2 linked regions of the Methanosarcina thermophila TM-1 genome follow. The protein of the gene in region 2 binds, or shares a complex with, the protein of the main gene of each other region. Links are inferred from orthologs where the notes say so. Each region holds a gene or a part of one and is shown on either strand. Other genes may lie near its edges.

The links.
Region 1: MSTHT_RS08400 (region 2) and MSTHT_RS06120 share a complex: the UniProt entries of both Methanocaldococcus jannaschii proteins name them as parts of the 50S ribosomal subunit. The link is inferred for Methanosarcina thermophila TM-1 from one-to-one orthologs.

What each region holds. Positions count from the first base shown.
Region 1 is NZ_CP009501.1:1,410,330-1,420,145, forward strand. The notes cover bases 3,645-6,331. They hold MSTHT_RS06120 (50S ribosomal protein L22), read right to left. Parts: upstream 5,373-6,331; coding sequence 4,917-5,372; downstream 3,645-4,916. Other genes in these bases: rnp1 (ribonuclease P protein component 1), read right to left, coding at 3,645-3,809; rpmC (50S ribosomal protein L29), read right to left, coding at 3,799-4,002; MSTHT_RS06115 (30S ribosomal protein S3), read right to left, coding at 4,002-4,916; MSTHT_RS06125 (30S ribosomal protein S19), read right to left, coding at 5,384-5,794; MSTHT_RS06130 (50S ribosomal protein L2), read right to left, coding at 5,810-6,331. Outside these bases: MSTHT_RS06060 (50S ribosomal protein L32e), read right to left, coding at 1-47; MSTHT_RS06065 (50S ribosomal protein L6), read right to left, coding at 58-588; MSTHT_RS06070 (30S ribosomal protein S8), read right to left, coding at 606-998; MSTHT_RS06075 (30S ribosomal protein S14), read right to left, coding at 1,009-1,161; MSTHT_RS06080 (50S ribosomal protein L5), read right to left, coding at 1,162-1,659; MSTHT_RS06085 (30S ribosomal protein S4e), read right to left, coding at 1,664-2,371; rplX (50S ribosomal protein L24), read right to left, coding at 2,387-2,737; rpl14p (50S ribosomal protein L14), read right to left, coding at 2,748-3,146; MSTHT_RS06100 (30S ribosomal protein S17), read right to left, coding at 3,143-3,472; more of rnp1, read right to left, coding at 3,477-3,644; more of MSTHT_RS06130, read right to left, coding at 6,332-6,526; MSTHT_RS06135 (50S ribosomal protein L23), read right to left, coding at 6,537-6,785; rpl4p (50S ribosomal protein L4), read right to left, coding at 6,782-7,543; rpl3p (50S ribosomal protein L3), read right to left, coding at 7,549-8,562. UniProt on the Methanocaldococcus jannaschii protein: This protein binds specifically to 23S rRNA. It makes multiple contacts with different domains of the 23S rRNA in the assembled 50S subunit and ribosome.
Region 2 is NZ_CP009501.1:1,930,293-1,940,374, reverse strand. What follows is about bases 3,567-6,519. They hold MSTHT_RS08400 (50S ribosomal protein L10), read right to left. Parts: upstream 5,590-6,519; coding sequence 4,543-5,589; downstream 3,567-4,542. Other genes in these bases: MSTHT_RS08390 (50S ribosomal protein L11), read right to left, coding at 6,490-6,519; MSTHT_RS08395 (50S ribosomal protein L1), read right to left, coding at 5,590-6,231; rpl12p (50S ribosomal protein P1), read right to left, coding at 4,187-4,507; MSTHT_RS08410 (radical SAM protein), read right to left, coding at 3,567-3,870. Also shown: MSTHT_RS15425 (SUMF1/EgtB/PvdO family nonheme iron enzyme), read left to right, coding at 235-2,655; more of MSTHT_RS08410, read right to left, coding at 2,878-3,566; more of MSTHT_RS08390, read right to left, coding at 6,520-6,975; MSTHT_RS08385 (transcription elongation factor Spt5), read right to left, coding at 7,098-7,556; MSTHT_RS08380 (protein translocase SEC61 complex subunit gamma), read right to left, coding at 7,553-7,768; cell division protein FtsZ, read right to left, coding at 8,181-9,305; MSTHT_RS08370 (endonuclease dU), read right to left, coding at 9,743-10,082. UniProt on the Methanocaldococcus jannaschii protein: Forms part of the ribosomal stalk, playing a central role in the interaction of the ribosome with GTP-bound translation factors.

The sequences.
Region 1 (9,816 bases), 520 kb from region 2 along the record:
TCAGAGTCCATATCAAGAGTACCTTCTGATTTGAATTCTTCTGCCATCACAACCACCTCAGGGTTTCTGCACGATGTAGATTCCATCCTGGAAAACCCTCGGGTCGAATCTCCTGATCTTCGTCTTCTGTTCAATGTTTGCGGCAGTCTGCCCGACGTCTTCCTTGTTTATTCCGGTGATAGTTACCTCGTTTCCGGATACCTTAACCTTTGTTTCGCCAAGGATTTTTGCAACTCTCGGCTTCTTTTCTCCAAGGAAGTTTCCGATTATGAAGGACTTACCATCAACTTTTACTTGCATGGGGAAGTGAGAGTACACAATAGACATTTTGCACTCAAATCCTTCATTTACGCCTTTGATCATGTTTTTGATGTGGGAAGTAAAGGTGCCTACCATTGCTTTCTGTTCTTTCCTGGAGGATACTGCATCCACCACTACTTCGCCCTCTCTGACGTCGATCTTGACCCCTGGGTACCAGAGCTTTCTTTCGACAGTTCCCAGGGGACCCTTCACTGTAAGCACATCCTGAGAGAAAGAGACGGAAATTCCTTCAGGAATCTCTATTGTTCTTGCAATTTCCTTAACCATTTCCTGTTTCCTCCAGCTCAGTACACATAAGCAAGAAGCTGCCCACCAATCTTCTTCTCACGGGCTTCGTACTGGGACATAACCCCGCTTGAAGTGGTAACTATAAGGGCGCCAAAGTTCTTTGCCGGCAGGAACTGCTTTTCCCAGCGTTCAAAACTGCCAGTTCCCACAGAATACCGCGGCTTGATTGCACCGCATTTGTTGATTCTTCCCACAAGGGTAACATTGTAGATTCCGGCTTTTCCGTCATCGATAAACTCGAATTCTCCAATGTATCCGAGATCTTGCATAACCTTCAGTACATTGCCGATAGTTTTGGAAGCAGGCCTGATGACACAGGCGCTCTTCCCGACATCTTCGGCGTTTTTAATTACAGAAAGGGCATTTGCAAGAGGATCAAGTAATACCATTTGAATCACCTTACGAATATTTCTCAAAACCCATCTGGTGGGCGATCTCCCTGAAACAGTGCCTGCAGAGGTAGATATCGTATTTACGGACAAGACCCTGCTTTCTTCCGCAGCGCTTGCATACATTTACTCCTCTTCCGGACTTGTCTATAGTATCTGCCATTTACATGACCTCCACGCCATAGTTCTCGCTAAGGAAAGCAACTGCATCCTCAACTGTAACCCTGTGGTTTGTCGGGATCTTCTTTTTTGCGATCCTTCTCTTGCAGATTCTTTCTCCGGGGCGTTTGATAACAACTGTTACATCCATTCCGAAAACCCCGATATTCGGGTCATATTTCATGCCCGGAAAATCCGTGTGTTCTTCAATTCCGAAAGAGACGTTTCCAAGGGAATCAAACTGGGACCTGACCAGAGTTTTGCCAACTATGCCCAGAGCTGTCTCAAGGAATTCCTGGGCTTTCTGGCCTCTCAGGGTCACCTTGCAGCCAATGGGTTCTTTCTTTTTAATCGAGAAAGCCGGAAGAGTCTTTTTGGCAAAGCACCTGACAACTTCCTGTCCTGTGATAGTCCTGAGGATCTCCTCGGCATTTACAAGACGCTGCCCACTTTCTCCAACACCCATGTGGACAATAACCTTTTCAACAGTTGGAGCGCGCATAGGATTACTCAATTGCCTCACCACCGAGCCTGATCTCAGGTTTGTCTTCACCAATTACAAACACGTAATCTTCAATAGTCTCGAAATCGGTTTCCCCGGAAATCGCGACTGTATTGTGCCTAGAACTCTTAACTTCCTTGATTTCTTTAATTGTTCCGATTTCTCCGGAGTGCTGTCCGCCTACCACCATTGCCAGGTTGCCGACCTTGAACTTAAGGTGCTTTATTATCTTCTTGTCAGGCACGGAAAGAATCAGAGAATCCTTTGTGCTATATTCGTTAGAGCCAAGAATATTGGCCCCATCATTCAGGTTAAGCTGCACCTTTCCTCCTTTGAGGATAGTCTTGTTGTTAATCCTGCACAGCTTGTTAACGTTTGTCTCGCTCAGTTTGTAAAGGGTAAGACGCCCCTTTTCATCCTGGAGCACTCTGTATGTTTCATTTATGAGCGGGAGCGAAATTACATCAAAAAGCCCTACAGGGAACCTGAGGTCTTTCCTGGGAATGCCGTCCACAAGAACTTTACCTTCCGAAAGAATTCTCTTACCTTCTCTACTGTTATCTACGAGCTTGAGAATGTCGCGAATAATGATTCCTAGCGGAAGACTGCGTGCCTTGCTGTGAGGCCCCGGGCGGGTGGTGGAGACCCACTTATAACCTTTTTTCCCGACCTTCCAGCTTTTTGGAATTGCTAATCTTTTCTGGTGTGTCACAAAAAATCACCTGGCTCACTTCTTAATGCTTGATGCTCTGCGCCCGTCCTTCATTTCCAGTTTTATGATCATAACATTGGAGGGGTAGATAGGTCTTGGGACTTCGGTGCCATCCACCTTGGTGGAAATAACCCCGTCCACAGTAATAGTGCCGTCCTTAAGAGAAACACTCTGAACCTTTCCTTCAGTACCCTTAAAGTCTCCACGCATGACCTTCACGGTATCTCCCGCGATGACTGGGGCGCTTCTTGTGCCGTATTCCTTGGAGAGCGATTCACTGAGCCTTGCACCCATGAATTTCTGTCTGATATGCAGAGGTGCGTTATATCTTGCTTTTCTCTGCTTCCTTGGCTGTTTGGATACCATGCTCGCCACCTCAGATAATAATAGATGCCGTGGTTCCAATCTTTGGGTATCTCTCAGCTACTTCTCTTGCGATAGGACCTTTTATGTCCGTGCCTTTAGGAACCCCTTCTTCGTCTGTGATTACCATGGCATTGTCCTCAAAGGATACACGCAGCCCATCCGGACGGCGGAATTCCTTTTTCTGGCGAACCACTACTGCGTAGACAATCTGCTTCCTCATTTCAGGGGTGCCTTTCTTCACCGAGACGACACACATATCCCCGATTCCTGCGCAAGGCATTCTGTTCTTGACTCCTCTGTACTTCTTGACAGAGATGATCTCAACTACCTTGGCTCCAGTGTTGTCTACACAAGGAACATTGGCACCTGCATTAAGAGCCCTTGGGATGTTAGAACGTATACCTTTCATTTTGGCACCTCCGCTTTAACTACCACAAAGGACTTGGTTTTGCTTATAGGCCTGCATTCCGCAATCGTAACGATATCCCCGACTTTTGCTGAAATGCAAGGCGGGTTGTGTGCGTGAAGCTTCGAGCGTCTCTTCTCGTATCTCTGATATTTTGGCACCATTTTCATGTATTGCCTTTCAATAACTACTGTATTGTCCATCTTATTGCTGACCACGGTGCCCACAAGTATTTGACCCCTTACTGGGAGTGTGCCGTGGAAGGGACAGTATGAATCATCACATTCTTCTGATGGCGCCGGTATGTTTAATCCAATATCTCTTGCCATGAGTTTAGCCCCATTTGCGTAACTTTTTAATGTTCTTGATCCGATTTTCGGGTTGTGAGAGCAGCAGGTTTCCCTGAATTTTAACAAATGTATCGGATCTGCGGCCTTTTTCTGAGAGCTCGGCAGGGATCCGGAAGACAAATTCCGAACCCGCCTTTGGAATCTTCAGTTCCCGCGACTTCGAGTTTTCTATTATTAACATATTTTTTGTCTCGTCAATTACCCTGCCGCGGATTCCTATCAATGCTGGATTAGTGGAATGAATCACCAGAACCTCGAGCCCTATCAGTTCATGGTAGATAAGGGTCGAAGGTAGAATTTCCACTTTAGATTTCATTTAATTCATGCTGAATTGTCTTTATCCGGGCAATTGTTCTCCTGATTTCTCCGATCCGTCCCGGGTTCTCAGGAGCTCCGCCTGCGGAGGTAAGGGCGCGTTCCCTGACCAGTTCATTTTTCAGATTCTCAAGTTCATCAGCCCGTTCCTCGGGTGTCATAGCCCGGATTTCGCTGGTTCTGAGGATTGCCATTATTCCTTTGCCTCCTTGTGAACCCGTGCCATTGGGTGCCAGTAATCATAACCTTCGTGCTTGTGCTGCCAGACTCCATTGACCTGCCTTCGGAGTTCTTCAGAACCTTCGACCTGAATAACCTCAACCTCTTCCTCTTCTGCGGTCTCAGCCTGAGGTTCTTCCTCGGCTTCTTCAGGCTCTGCGACTTCAGCTTCCTCTACAGATTCTGCAGGTGCAGCTGCAGGACGGGGTTTTGCCGCGCCTTCCTTCTTAGGGGCTTCAGCAGGTTCCTCAACCGGCTTTTCGGCAGGCTTTTCAACCGGTTCAACAAGTTCACCTGTTTCCTTAACTCTGTAGGAGTCAGGCAGGACAACGCCCGGCTGAATGATTCTGACTTTACAGCCAAGGGTTCCGAGCTTTTTGATCGCTACTGCAAACCCTTCATCAACAACATGTTCTACGGGATTTCCGGAGTGTTTTATGTACCCATCAACGAATTTTTCAACTCTTGACCTGGCACCTGTAAGTTTTCCAGAGATAACAACCTCACAGCCGAGTGCACCTGCATTCATGATCGCTCTTAAGGTGTTGTGCCCGGCTTTTCTGAAGTACCAGCCTCTCTCAATTGAAGCTGCAAGCCTGGATGCCATCATCTGAGCGTTAAGTTCAGGTTTTTTGACTTCCTGAGCGTCAATCTGTGGATTTTCGAGGTTATACTTAGTTGCTACATCCCTGGTAAGCTTTCTGATGACCTTCCCGGCTTTCCCGATTACCATTCCAGGCTTTTCGGAGTAAATAATGATCTGGGTGCCCATTGGGGTCCTGTTAAGCTCCATACCGCCGTATCCAGCTCTGCTCAGCTGCTCTGCGAAGTACTCGTTCATGGAGGCTTTAACGTACCCATCATTGACGAATTTTCTCTCTATTGCCATTCAGCGCACCTCGGAAAGAATCATCTCGATATTTACAGTTTCTGTGTCTTTAGGAGTGGCTCTTCCTCTTGCCCTTGGCATGAACCCGCGAATTGTCCTTCCGCGCTGGATAGCAGCGTGGGATATGACCATGTTTGCGGGCTCAAGACCCTTATATTCGGCATTGCTTTCTGCATTCTTCAGAACCTTGAGGATCTCTTTGGAAGCATTGACAGGGTACCTGCCTGCAGCCATCGGACCTTTTCTGTGTCCTGCTCCATCATGGTGCCTCTTGAAGGGTACAGCCTGTTTTAAAGCAATTACATCTTCTAAAAACTTTCTTGCTTCGGGGACTTTCATGCCCTTAATTTTGCAGCAGATTTCACGGGACTTTTTAGGCGAAATATGTAGTTCAGAACCCATAGCCTTAGAGGTGGTCTCAGGGTCTGCCTTAACTGAATAATCAATTCTTGCCATTCCCTCTCACCTCATTTCAGCGGCACGAACTTGCTTGAACGGGTTGCTCCCACACCGGCACTACCGTGTACAACTCTTGATCTTGTGGGTGCGAATTCCCCAAAGCGGTGCCCGATCATCTCAGGCTGGAGATCCACACTTACGAAGGTTTTCCCATTGTGGATTTCAATAGTCTGTCCAATCATTTCCGGAAGGACAATCATGTCTCTGTGATGAGTTCTGATCTTCTTTCCTTCCTTGAACTTGTGCAGGACTTTTTTCTGTCCTTCCGTGAACCCGCGTTTGATGCTCCTGCGTTCTCTTGAGGGCAGGAGTTCTGCAAACTCTTCAAGACTCATTTCCTGAAGTTCTGAGATGGTTTTCCCGCGGTAAGTATATTCACCCTTTCTCTTTGGTAATTTTGATGATGATTTTTTAGCCATAACGAATACCCCTCATCAGCGCTTCATTCCGGTTCTTCTGGCTGCAATCAGTCCGACCTTTCTTCCGGGCGGAGCATTTCTGCTAACCGTTATGGGCTTGCCCGGGTGCTTCCAGGCACCTCCACCGAACGGGTGGTCGCGCGGGTTCATGGCAATACCTGAAACCCTGGGATACTTTGCAGCTCTTGTTTTCAGTTTATGGTATTTCTTTCCAGCTTTAAGCCATGGTCTATCAACCCTGCCACCGCCTGCAACAATACCAACAACTGCTCTGCACTTTGGATTAAGCCATTTAATGGTACCTGAGGGCATTGCCACTGCAGTCCTGTTAGGCTCATGAGTCACGACAGTTGCGTATACTCCTGACGAGCGTACGAATTTACCGCCATCATTTGGCTTTGACTCGATATTGCAGATAAAGAAACCTTCAGGCACATTCCCGATAGGAACTATGTTTCCAGGCTTAATCTCGGCATCGTCTCCACACTTTATTGTGTCCCCTAATGCTATCCCTTCGGGAGCCAGCATGAGAAGCTCTTCTCCATTTTCAAAGCGAACTTTTGCAATCGGAGCTGAGCGAGCAGGGTCATGCTCGATATCAATGACTTTCCCCTGGATCGATGTGTTTTCATCAACACGGGGATGCTTCAGTTCTGCCTTGTATTTGTGAGAAGGAGCTCTGTAGGTTGGAGTGCCTCTGCCCCTGTTCTGTGATATTAATCTTTTACCCATACCTCACACCTCACATAAGTCCTATCCGGGTTGCAATCTCGTGTGCCGATTCGGGATCTTCGAATGTCAGGATTGCTTTTTTCGTACCCTTCATGGTAGTCATCGTCCGCACGGATTTTACTTTGAATCCGTACAGTTTCTCAACGTCTTCTGCGATCTGCTTTTTGTTTGACCTGGGATCCACGATAAACTGAAGCTTGTTTTGATCAAGCAGCATCATCGCTTTTTCAGTAACAAAAGGATAGAAAATTGAACTCATTGGAATGCACCTTCCAGTTTCTTAATTGCGGATTCTGTCCAGATAGTAAGGCGCCCTGCATGTGTACCAGGTGCGAGCAGCTCGGCATTCAGTGAGTCCACAGTTGTAACGTCTACTCCTGCAAGGTTTCTTGCAGCCTTCAGGATAGGGGCATCTTCCCCTGCAACAATAAGGATACTCTTTTTATTCTTGTATTTCCTGCCTCTGAGTTTTCCACGACCTGCACGGATATGCTTTCCGTATTTTGCCCTGAGCACATCGTCATAGACTCCGATAGCCTGCAGGAATTCTATTACCTGCTTTGTCTTTTCAAGGTCTTCGAAAGCGTTTTCTGCAACGATCGGAAGCTCGGCATCAAAGATGTGACCTCTAAGGCTTACGAGGGTTGGGTCTCTGGTTGCTGCGATTGCAGAGCGGATTGCATAGCGGCGTTCCTTGATATTGATTTTCTCACTCCTGTCAGCCTCAGGCTTTGGTGGGTGGGCTCTTCTTCCACCTCTTGCTTGCGGAACTCTTGCAGCTCTGCTGCTGTTTACAAGCCTTGGTACCTGGGCAACTCCACGTCCTGAACCCCAGGATCTTGCAGAAGTGTCCATTCCTGCATAGAGACGGGGACCGTAGGGCTGAAGCCTGTTTGCCTGTGCCGCAAGCACTGCCTTTTTGATCAGATCAGGGCGGTAGTCCACATCAAACACATCAGGCAGCTCGATTTCCCTGATAACCTTTCCTGTAAGGTCTAATGTTTTTGCTGTAGCCATCTTGTTCACCCCTGCTTGGATTCCCTGCTTATGTGAAGTATGTTCGGTTCGCCAAGGTCGGCTTTCTTTGCCCTGATTGGGTCTCTGAGTCTGATAAGCCTCTTTGATGGTCCGGGTACACTGCCTTTAATGAGCACATAGTCTCCACGGACAATACCGTAATTTATGAAACCGCCTTCAGGAGTAACTTCTTCCCCATCTGATCCGATCTTGAGAATACGCTTGTTGAACTCGGTTCTCTGGTGGTACCCCATCTGACCCATCTGAGGAACTCTCCACGAGACCCGGGCAGGATGCCATGGACCAAGGGTACCAACCTGCCTGAGGCTGCCCTGTCTGGAGTGCTTGCTTTTCATAAGCTGAATGCCCCAGCGTTTGACAGGACCCTGAGTACCTTTACCGGTGGTGATAGCAGCTGTATCTACAAGTGTTCCGGCTTTGAAAACGTCAGTAACGCTTACAAGAGTGCCGAGGATTGACTTTGCGTACTCGAATTTGGTTTTGAGATCTCTGGCACTGATTCCGGATTCCATAATGTCAGGCTTCTTTTTGGGAACCCCGGTAATGTTCTTTGGCAGGGTGTAAGTAATTGCTCTGATATCGCTTATCTTGCCTTCTTCGATCATTTTTTCAATTTTCTCAAGATTTTCAGCCATGTTTCCAGCTGCTGGTACAGGGATCCTGCGCTTGAGTTCAGGGTCAAGGTCTGCTGCCCATGCCTCAGCGACTGCCTTTTCTCCGGTGCTGTCTTCTGCATATGCCCGGATGGCTGCGACCCTTATTGCAGGAGTTTCAATGACAGTTACAGGTACGGATATTTCCATACCCTGGGTAAGGCTGTTCTTTGTGTCATCAATCATGATCACGTGGGTCATGCCCACCTTGTACCCTGCAAAACTCTGTAGCCTTGGTTCACCTGTAGCTTCCGGCCAGGCTCTGAACCGTGGAATGTGGCTCTTTGCCCTTTTGCGCGGGCTGAATGCGAGGGAACCTCGTTTTGGTCGGTGTATGCTTGCCATATTTCTACTCCGTAAATTTCAATTGAAATACCAGTCCCTCCGGTCGGCTCAATATGAGTGTCAAAAGAAAAATGCACTGGATTCCCCGAACGCTACCAGGTGAGGAGGGACGTCTTTTAGACCTGCCTGGCAGTTTACGCCTCGAGCAGACCAGAGCTTTATAGCTCCCGGTACCCTACATTCCTTCAGGCATCTACAATATCCGATCCTCTTCCCAGCTTGTCTAGCAGGAGCATACTCTTAAAGGATCGATTTTTCGATCCTGGCAGACCCAAATCCAGGCATCTGGCCTTGATTTGAAACATTCGTAGCCTGATTTGAAACTTCAGTATTCGGTAACCTGATTTTGAATTCAGCTCCCTGATTTGAAACTTCAGTGTTCAGTGACTGCAACCGCGACTCATCGAAAACCTGAACAGTTTCGTGCGATTTTAGGCGTCGGTTCGACCCTAAAAGCGGGCGTTTCAAAGCATTGGCCCTTTGACACTCATGTTGATCCGACTTTTCTCACTGGATTTATCTTCAATGCAGGAAATCTCCCGTAAAGCACGGCAGAAAATCCTATTTCCCGAACACTTTCGGGAAGAAGCATTAAGCATCACATTGATCTGATTAGATAATTTCAAACAATAAATGCCTGAAATTTCCATCTTGGACGTACTTTGCCTTTAAGGGTATATCTAATATATAAAGCCTTTGCAGGCGAGAAGATAATTGAAAAAGAAGAATCAACTTCAGGGAAGATATAATCAAATAAATTAAAAAGACCGAATTGATATCTCTTCGATAAAAACTTTGAGTAATGGAATCTCAATTGAAAAAATACCAGTTCTACTTTTCGACTTATGGATCAGCAAGAGCTTAGACAAGTTTACAAATGTGATATCAACCGACCCGTAGATATTTACATGTATGGTTATCCCATAGACCCGTAGATATATTATAGATATAGCCCACCTGTAAATGTGTTATCCGCCTGAATGTATTATTATGTACCCATCTGCAAGTTACACATAAGTTTGAAGTTTGTATTATATTATGTTTGAAGTTTGTATATTACACATATTATACATATATTATATATAGCTAGCCGCAGGAATATTTGAAACCAGACATACTCTGTTAATCGGAGCTTTATTCTGGATATTCTGATTAATATTAAGCTCTGACCATATTCTGATTATCTTTAGACTCTCCAGAGTTCTTTGTTTAGATCCTGTTCAGAATTCTTCTCAAGCTTCTTTTTATACTTCG
Region 2 (10,082 bases):
AAACGGAGTTAAATTATTTTTTATCTCAATGCATTATCTCTTCTAATTGTATTAAAAATAGGAAATATTGTTCAATCTTTTTTAATGATTTGATAATTTCAATAAATATTTATAATGCATGTTAGTAAAAAATTGAGAAGAATCGAGCTTCTTTAAAAAATAAAGTCTTCAAATTCCATTTCAGAGGATCTGTATAAATATGTTATGAATGAATTAAAGACGGAGTTAATTCTTTTGGTAGGCGATATGTCGAGATCAGAATCTTACTGTGTGCATATTGACACTCCAACAGGAGAAGATTCACTAGGATTTCAACCTTACGTTGAGGCAATTGCAGAATTTCTTACCTCTGAGGAAACTTTAGCTCCGATTACTCTTTCTATTGAGGGGCAGTGGGGGTGTGGTAAATCATCTTTCATGCAACAGTTAAGAAAGGAAATCAGCAAAAAAAATGAACTTGAGAAAGAAACCAAATATTTTACTGTATGGTTCAATTCCTGGAAATATGACAAGGAAGATGAGTTATGGGCTTCTTTTGCACTTAATTTCATGGATGAGTTATCGAAGCAGCTTTCATGGAAACGTCTACAACATTCAAGGCTCAAATTGTTTTATCTGAGATACAAACTTAAATTGAAAAGTAATTTTTTAATTATTGTTCATTTCTCCTGGAACATTCTTTCTTTCGTACTTATTTTTTCATTTTCGTTTTTGTTTATTACTTATATTTTGAATCCTCTTGGAATGCGTTTACCAGACTTTATTGATGATAAGTTAAGTGATAAGTTAATCGAAAACTTAACCAATCTTGTATTGATCTTAACTCCACTTGTGGGCCTCATGCGCTATTTTTCTGCCGAAAAGTGGTTTATAGATGTGTTTAGAGATCCTTTCGGTCTAAAAAAGCTTGAATCAAATACGAATTACAAGGAACGCCTATCTTTTAGAGAGCACTTTCATTCCGACTTTAACAAAATAATCAAATCCTATGTCGGAGATTCGAAAGTCTATGTTTTTATTGACGATCTCGACCGCTGTGAAGTCCCAAAGGCAGCAGAACTAATGCAGGCAATTAACCTGATGATCTCGGATGATCCAAAGGTTTATTTTATCCTGGGAATGGATAGAAAAGTTGTCTCTGCAGGGTTCGCAGCTAAAAACGAAAAAGTTTTCAGGTTCTTAGATGTCGATGGGCTTGAATACGGGTATGAATTCATTGAAAAATTCATCCAGCTCCCCTTTAGAGTTCCTCGTCCAAAAAGCACTGATTTTTTAAAATTTTTCCCCTTCTATGAAAAAGAATCTTCCTCTAAGCAGCTAGAAGCTGTGGACAAACGAGATTCATCGGATAATTCTGCCCCCCGTGAATCTCTTGAGAGTGACACCAAATCCTCACAGAATGAAACTAGTGGACAAAAGCCAGTAATAAATGACTCCAGTACTGTTGTACCAGAATCAAATAAACAGGAGATTCAGAATGACACGGATTGTGTGGAAGATTATGAAACCTCAAAACTGATTCTTGAAATGGTTGCCCCTGCTCTGGATAATAACCCTCGCCGGATAAAACAGTTTATAAATCAGTTCCGTTTTCAGAGAACTATAGGGAAAAGAACGGGCCTCTTTTGTTATGATGTGGGGACCAACCCCGGAAATATGTGGAACTGTAAAAAATTAGCAAAATTCGTGGCAATAAGCATAAAGTGGCCTTCTCTGGTTTCAGCTCTTGGTTCTAATAGTAAACTTCTAGATCAATTACAATATGTATCAATCTCGGGGTTAATTCCGGAAGATAATAATGAAAATCTGGAAAAGTGGGCAAGAGATAAAAGGTTGATCAATTTATTGAGATACGGCTGTCAAGGGAATGATCCTTTTAAAAAACCAGAAGATTTTACCCTTTCAGGCCTTGACTTTAGCAAGCTGTTGCAGATCTCACCTGTGGTTGCACCTCTGGAAAAAGGTACTGAGCTTCCTTCTTTTATTTTTGATGAAATCGAATTTATTCGGATCCCTGCGGGATATTTCATTATGGGGTCCAATGAGTATGATAATGAAAAGCCAGTTCATAGTGTAAAAATCGAAAATTCATTTTACCTTGGTAAATACCCGGTTACTCAGAAGCAGTGGGAAAAAATTATGGGCATGAATCCTTCCAGTTTCAAAGGTGATGATCTACCTGTAGAATCTGTTTCTTGGGATGATGTTCAGAAGTTTATCAAAAAACTCAATGAAATAAAAGGCACTGATAAGTACCGTCTCCCTTCTGAAGCTGAATGGGAATATGCCTGCCGTGCAGGTACTACCTCAAGATATTCTTTTGGTGATGACGAGTCAAAACTCGGAGATTATGCCTGGTATTATAAGAACTCCAGGGAAAAAACTCATCCTGTTGGTCAAAAACAACCTAATCCTTGGGGTCTTTATGATATGCATGGTAATGTTTGGGAATGGGTTCAGGACAGATGGCACAATAGTTACGAAGGAGCTCCTTCTGATGGCAGTGCTTGGGAAGATGGAGATATCTCCTTCCGTATCCTGCGGGGCGGTAGCTGGTACTACGACCCCAGGCTTTGCCGGTCAGCGCACCGCTACTGGTACGACCAAGGCAGCCGCTACAGAGATCTTGGTTTCCGCCTCCTGAGGGAACTGTAACCACTTTCGACCTTACTTCTCAGGTTAATAATTGAAGTAGAGGTTAATCCCAAATGGCGAAGCCTGAGGGCGAAGCGTGAGAAGCCACCGAAACTGAGGTGCTAAGCGCTCTAAGTTAAAAAATAGTTTCTTTTGCCCCTAGTTCAGCTCTCTTGAGCAAACGAAGTGAGTGAAAAGGGCTTCGTGCTCGCGAAGCGAAAATCGGGAAGTGGAACTCTGCTGTTACATCCACTCATAATGCATCAGAACTTCGGGATTAAAACTCTGCATCAAACTATTTTCCGTATATCCAAAAAAGAGGCAGCCTGTGCAGTTTTTGACAATCTCCTTCCGGCGTTCTTTGGAGTTTTCCCAGACGCTCTCAAGCCCGTCCCAGATAACGTTTCCAAGAGGCTCGTTTTGCACACGGCAGGTCTCCAGAGTGCCGTCATATGTGACGTTAATAATAATCCCGCTGGCAAGGCATTTGTAGTCCGTTTTCCCATCCCTGACCATTTTAAGGTAGGTTTTGGAATTTATGATCGGGTAATCCTGCGTCTTAAGCTCGATTATGCGGTCAACTGTTCTGCGGAACTTTTCCATGTCACGGATTCCGATGTCGTTCCATACTTCCTTACTGATTCCGGGAAACTCATGGACAGGCTCGAAGGATATCTTCACTTTCAGCTTTTTTGCAAGTAAAATAAGGGTTTCGACATCGTCAAGGTTTTTTCCTGTAAGTACGCAGTTCATCAGGATGGGATTCTTCTTTTTCTGGAGTTTTCTAACCTCAATAGCTTTTTTTAAGCCCTTCAACAGAGTTTCGAAGTCCATTCGACGGATTTCTTTATAACTCTCTACCCCATCCACAGAAACCGAAAGATAATCTACATCCACAAGCTCTTCCGCTCTCTCATAAAGCAGCTTTCCATTTGTGACCATGGAAGTGATCATCCCGATTTTTTTGGCATATGCCATAATCTGGGGCAGATCCTTTCTCAGGAGAGGTTCTACAGTCCAGGCATTATAAACTCCTATCCCGAAATCCCTCGCATCATCTAACAGCTTGAAAATCTCTTCTTTAGTCGGCTCTTTCCCGGCTTTCTTCCAGTATTCACAGAATTTGCAGCGCATGTTGCACTGAGCATTTACACCGTGGGAAAGGACAAAGGGACGCTTTCTTACTCTGATCTGCCAGAGGGCTCTCATAGCGAGGATAGGATTAAATCGGGACATAGAAATCTCTTTCTTATTTTTCTGCAAAAGACTACTTATTATTCATTATTTTTTCTATTAATAACCTTTTGGAGAGCTAGTTTTGTATGTTATTGCTCTAACTAAAAAAACATAATCCTATAATCGGCATCACAAAGCACCAATAAAATGCCTGAAAAGGGGATAATTTAGAAAATGAAGACGATTTTAAGAAAAGATAAAGAATTCTACAGTAAAATCGGCTAATTCTAAGTTATTAAACCGCTGTTAAAGTTTCTATTGAAAAAAAAGAGTGCTCGCCGTGAGGCGAGCTGTATGTATTGAAGTTTTATTGCATTTATCCGAAGAGTGCGCCGAGACCGGCCATTCCGTCTTCTTCAGAGGTATCTTCTTCCTCTTCTTCCTCTTCTGCTGCAGGAGCTTCTTCTGCTGCAGGAGCTGCTGCAGCTGCTGCAGGGGCTGCTGCGGCTGCGGGAGCTGCAAATGCTGCCTTTGAGATTGCTTCTTCGATGTCCACTCCTTCAAGGGCTGCGACAAGTGCCTTTACTCTGGCTTCGTTAACTTCTATACCTGCTGCCTGGAGAACGGCAGTGATTGCATCTTCAGTAATTGCTTTACCAGCGTTGTGTAGTAAGAGAGCTGCATATATGTATTCCATTGTTGATCACCTAAATTTCAATTATAGCAAATTTTTTATCCGAAAAGGGCGCCGAGACCGGCCATTCCATCTTCTTCAGAGGTATCTTCTTCCTCTTCTTCCTCTTCTTCCTTTACTTCTTCCTCTTTCTTCTCGGCTGCTGCTACACTTGCGGCTGCTGCTGCGCTTGCGGCTGCTGCTCCGAGAACTTCCCTCAGTTCATCATCCACGGCATTTGCATCTTTGTCTGCGGCTTTGGATGCAACGGATGTCATCTGGGCGTGAGCTTTTGCCAGCAAAGCGTCCATGACTCCGGAATCAAACACAACAGCATTGACACCAAGGTTCTTTGATTCTGCAAAGGCTTTTGATAGTAGGGTGACGATTGTTGCGCTTGTCGGGTACGCAGTGTTGACAGAGAGATTGAAAGCGTTCTGGGCTGCTCTGGTAATGTCAGAGAAGTACTGACTTTCGTCAATTGCAAGGAGTTCCGGCTCGTAAATTGTCCCACCGTCATAAGCGGCTCTTAAGTCAAGCCCTACAATAAGTGGGTATATTTCCAGCTTTGAAAGCATGGTTGCGAGCTTCTGTGGGACTACCTCACCTGCTTTACAGACAACCTTTGTTTCCTTTATTGCAACTTTCCCTGCCTCAATTGAAGCTGGAATTCCTGCGCTCTGGAGTTCTCCGAGAATGGGGCCAGGTGGGAAACTTGTAGGTCCCTTCTGAACAACAATATCCACCGGAGCTATTGCGCCTCCTTTAATCGGAGAAGGGGTTTTTGTCTGTTCAAGTATTTTGTAAAGTTTGAAGGGACTTTCGTTGGTAAATACCAAAGCCGTCTGCTTGTCAAGATATTTATTCATCTCGGGAATGTTTCCTCCGAGCTGGTTTAAAGCCCGCTCTGTAAGGGTGTTCCTTGAGACTTTGAGCACCGCAGTGTCTTTAAGGTCACGGCGAATTTTCTGGATCTTGGTTGCAAGAATGCCCTCGATCCCGACCATCCCGAATACCTTATGTGACTGAATGAGATTCTTTATATTTTCTACCTCATCCTTTTTCCACTGCGGGATGTGCTCCGTGTGATGTTTCTCCTCTGCCATTTACACCACCCTTTCGGATTTCCCCATAGTTGTCGTGACAAAGACAGATCTCAAGTTGTACCTGCCTTTCTCCAGGACACGCTCCAGCCTGGACACTACAGTTTCTATGTTTTCGGCAAGCTCTTCAGGACTCATATCCCTTCGGCCGACAGGCACATGGAAAGTGAGTTTGTCTTTAGACCTCAACCTTACCGCATTTTTCTTGCTCTGGATAAGTTCGCCTACATCCTTGTTAGGCAAGAGCGGAATAGGCATTTTCCCTCTGGGTCCGAGAACAATACCAAGCGTCTTACCAATAGTTGGCATGAACTGGGTTTCTGCGATAAAAAGGTCACATTCGTTTGCAAGAGCCCTGGCTCTGTTTTTGTCAGCCGCCAGTTCCTCGAGCTCAACATCAGAAATAACATACGCAGCACCGGCAGCCTTTGCTTTCAGGCCCACATCACCTTTTGCAAAAACGCCGATCTTCAGTTCTTTTCCGAGCCCGTGAGGAAGAATCACTTCTTCATCGACTCTATTCTTCGGTTGGTTCATGTCAAGATTCTTTAAGTTAATCGCCAGGTCTACACTTTCAGAGAAATTGCGCTTTGGCGATTCTTCAAGTACTTTCTTGACAGCTTCCAGTATAGTTTTTTCTACCATCTTATTCCTCCCCGTAGTGTTTGAACTTGCTTGTCCAGTGTCTGAACTTGCTTGTTCAAGCAGCCTCTTCGGCTTACTACGGTTGGTCTTAGGGCTTCCCATTAATCCGGGTTCTGTTACTCTTAACGGTAAGCCGCTAATAACTATTATTTTAATCTATTGCAACGATGTGCAAGATTCTTGTGCTATTAGTGCTATCCAATTTAAAACTATTGGTGGTAATGAATTCCCGGATTAAATGGTAAAGGGATGGAAGGCTTACCACTCCTCACCGGCAAGCAAATCATCGAACTTGCCCTGGTCGAGTTCCTTCTGGATATCTTTTGCCTTAACTCCCTCTACGGTTACGCCCATGGGGACACAGGTACCTATTACCTCTTTCATTGTTGACTTGAGATCGTAGGAAAGTACATCCTCCTTTTTCATGCGGGCAATCTTTGCAACCTGCGAGATGCTGAGGTTTCCAACAACCTCGCTTCCTGCATTTCCTGACCCTTTCTGAATCCCTAGCTCTTTCATGATCAGGGATGCGGTGGGTGGAGTGCCTACTTCGATCTCGAAATTTCTTTTATCGTCAACTATTACTTTAACAGGAACCTGCATTCCATCATAGTCCCTGGTTTTTTCATTGATCTTTTCGACCACTTCTTTTATGTTGACCCCGAGTGGACCAAGCGCCGGACCTAAAGGTGGTCCAGGGTTAGCTTTTCCTCCCGGGACAAGTGCTTCAACAATACTTGTCATCTGAGTCTCACCGGTTTTAATAAATATAAACTTTGTAGATCTTTTTCGATCCACTCTGAGTACTGGTGATTTTATTTATTAATAAGCTGGAATTTTTCGGTATTTACCATCTCGCTGCAGCTTCACTCTTCCTCTTTTTTAAGGATTCTGACAGTGTCGCCACGAATCGTTATGGGAATCGGAACCACAGCATCGAACAGTTCCACAGTAATTTCCTCATGTCCTTCATCAACCCTCTTAACCCGGGCTTTCTCCCCTTTAAAGGGCCCTGAAGTGACCTCAATTATAGCCCCTTCTTTGATTCCTGTCACTGTTGGTTTGGGTTTAAGGAAATGCTCGATTTCAGCAATTGAAGAACTCCCTTTCACAAGAGCCCGTGCATGGGGAATAGTCTGAATTGCCTGTTCTACGATCCCGGATTTAGGAGCTTCGACCAGGACATATCCTTTTAGCTCATCAGGAGCTAGAATTGCCCTTATATCCAGCTTCTCCTTTTTTGAAACCCTGGCAAGAGCTGTTGCAACCGATCTTTCCTGGTTTGCCGTGGTTTTGATTACAAATATCTGGGAATCCTCACTCATTGGGCCACCCACTGGGGCAACATTGTCAACAATACATATACTATAAATCCGATTGTTCCCACAGCCAGAATGCCAATACCTGCAACTTTGGCAATGGTCAAGAATTCTTCCCTGGACGGTTTTCTAGTAAGTTTCAGGACTCTCAGGTGTGCCCGAATTGCCTGACCAACGCTTTCTACAGTTATATTCGGTTCAAACGTGGATTCGACCATCAATTCACATCCAGGTTTTCTTATTTTATTTATCTGTCTTGAAATTTTTGCCTGTAATTCTTCCTGTGTGTTTTCTATTCTCGAGATTCACTTTTTTACATGCGCGGAGTTTACCGATTAAGATATGGAAGGAACGGGCGGTTTATATTATTAATTCCTATTATATGAAGATATCACCGACACGGCATTTAAAATATCAAAAGATTTCGAAACCGTTTTTCAATTTCATCCCGGATCTCAATCGCGTAAGTAAAAATATTTCTTTTTTGATGCCGAATCGTATCGGCATCATACTGTATTTACCATAAAAATAGTTTTCGATTGGTTTTTTATTCCTGACCCTTTTTTTAAAGAGAGGAAAACAGTATTTTTTCTCCAATCGAAGGTTTAAGTCCCTTTAGCTCTGGTTCGATCACTCTACAAAATCAATTCCATATTTATAGGTAATACTCTTGTTGCTCCCATGACCATAAATCTGAGCAGATGTGACTCCTGTAACTACGATCATTGTACGTACAGTCTGTTCAAGGTCAGGGTCGATCTGAGCTCCCCAGATAAGACGGGCGTTTGGATCTATCCGGCTGTAAACCTCCTGAACCACACACTCAGCTTCTGAAATAGTCATGTCAGGGCCTCCAATCACATTAACAAGGGCAGAAGTCGCGCCTGAAATGTCTACATCAAGAAGCGGACTGCGCAGGGCTTTCTGTACGGATTCAGCAGCTTTATTCTCTCCGTCGGATTCCCCAAGCCCTATCATTGCAACGCCTCCGTTTTGCATAACAGTTCTGATATCGGCGAAGTCGAGGTTTACAAGTCCTGGCTTTGTAATCAGTTCGGTTATGCCCTTCACGGCTCTCATAAGAACTTCGTCTGAGACTTTAAAGGCAGCCTGAAGTGGGAGTCTAGGAACGACTTCAATCAGCTTATCGTTGGGAACCACTATTACAGTGTCTGCGACATCTCTCAGGCGTTCAAGACCTGCCTCTGCATTGGTTCTGCGGACATGACCTTCCACACTGAAGGGCAGGGTGACAACTGCAATCGTAAGGGCTCCTGCGTCTCTTGCAGCCTCAGCTACTATGGGTGCCGATCCTGTACCGGTTCCTCCTCCAAGTCCCGCGGTGATAAAGACCATGTCAGAGCCTTCGACAACTTTGTTAATCTCGTCAATACTCTCGATTGCTGCATCTTCTCCGATCTGGGGGAGACTTCCGGCGCCAAGTCCACGGGTTTTCTTTTTCCCGATGAGAATCTTTTTACTGGAGCGTATATGAAGAAGGTGCTGGGCATCAGTATTCACAGCTACAAGCTCAGCTCCCTGGATTCCTTCGCCCATCATACGCTGGATGCTGTTTGAACCGCCGCCTCCGCAACCTATCACTTTGATGGTTGTTTTAAGGCTTCTGAGGATCTCTTCAAGTTCAGCATCAACATCTGAGTCTACGTTAGAGTAATCTAAATTTGGGTACTCTCTCTGCCCGCCACGTCCTTCCAGGGCAGATCGAGCAAGGGCTTCTTCCACAATGGATCTCATGCTACTGTTTTCCTCCATTTTACGGGGTAATTTTAATGGCTGGTATTAAAGAATAAATTTATTTTTAGGGGGAATACGTGTATTTCAACCTTCACATATACAGTTTCCAATTTAATATTTTTCCTTTTCCAGTCTTTAAACTTATACGGTATTTGTTTAAGAATTTTATTAAATTCTTCGACTTTCCCGTTTAACCTCAGGTTCTATTCACGGCTTATTATAGTCCGTTTTATTCCCTATTTTCTATTCCCTTCTTCCCAATCTTCTTTAATTTACTTAGCCAAATTATTCATTTTTTTATTATTTTATTTTTTTCAAGTCGTTCCTATATTTTTACCTTTCCATTTTCTCCGAATTTATATGCACTAATTTATGTGATTAATTCTCCTATATGATCTCGGTTTCATTTTGCGCATTCTCTAGAGAATTAACAGTAGTTATGCTTTACCTCTTGATTCTCCTAGAACAATGCCTGTCGCGATTAAATGGGCAACTCTGAGAGGCTCAGGAACACTGCTTCTTGTTGAAGTAAGCTGAATAATCTTTTTCACAGTTTCCAAGCCTATGCCAGCTCTCTGGATGTAAATAGAATTTTTTTTACTGGGAATTTTTTCTATTTTTCCAGCCCGTTTTATAATTTCCCAGCGCTCTCCTCCATCTGGAAAATATTTAAGGGCGGATTTAATTTTTTCAAAATCCGGGCAGGATCGCATAACCACAATTACAGGGATTCCGGTTTCCCTGTAAAGTTTCTGTATATCCACAACATTAAAGCCT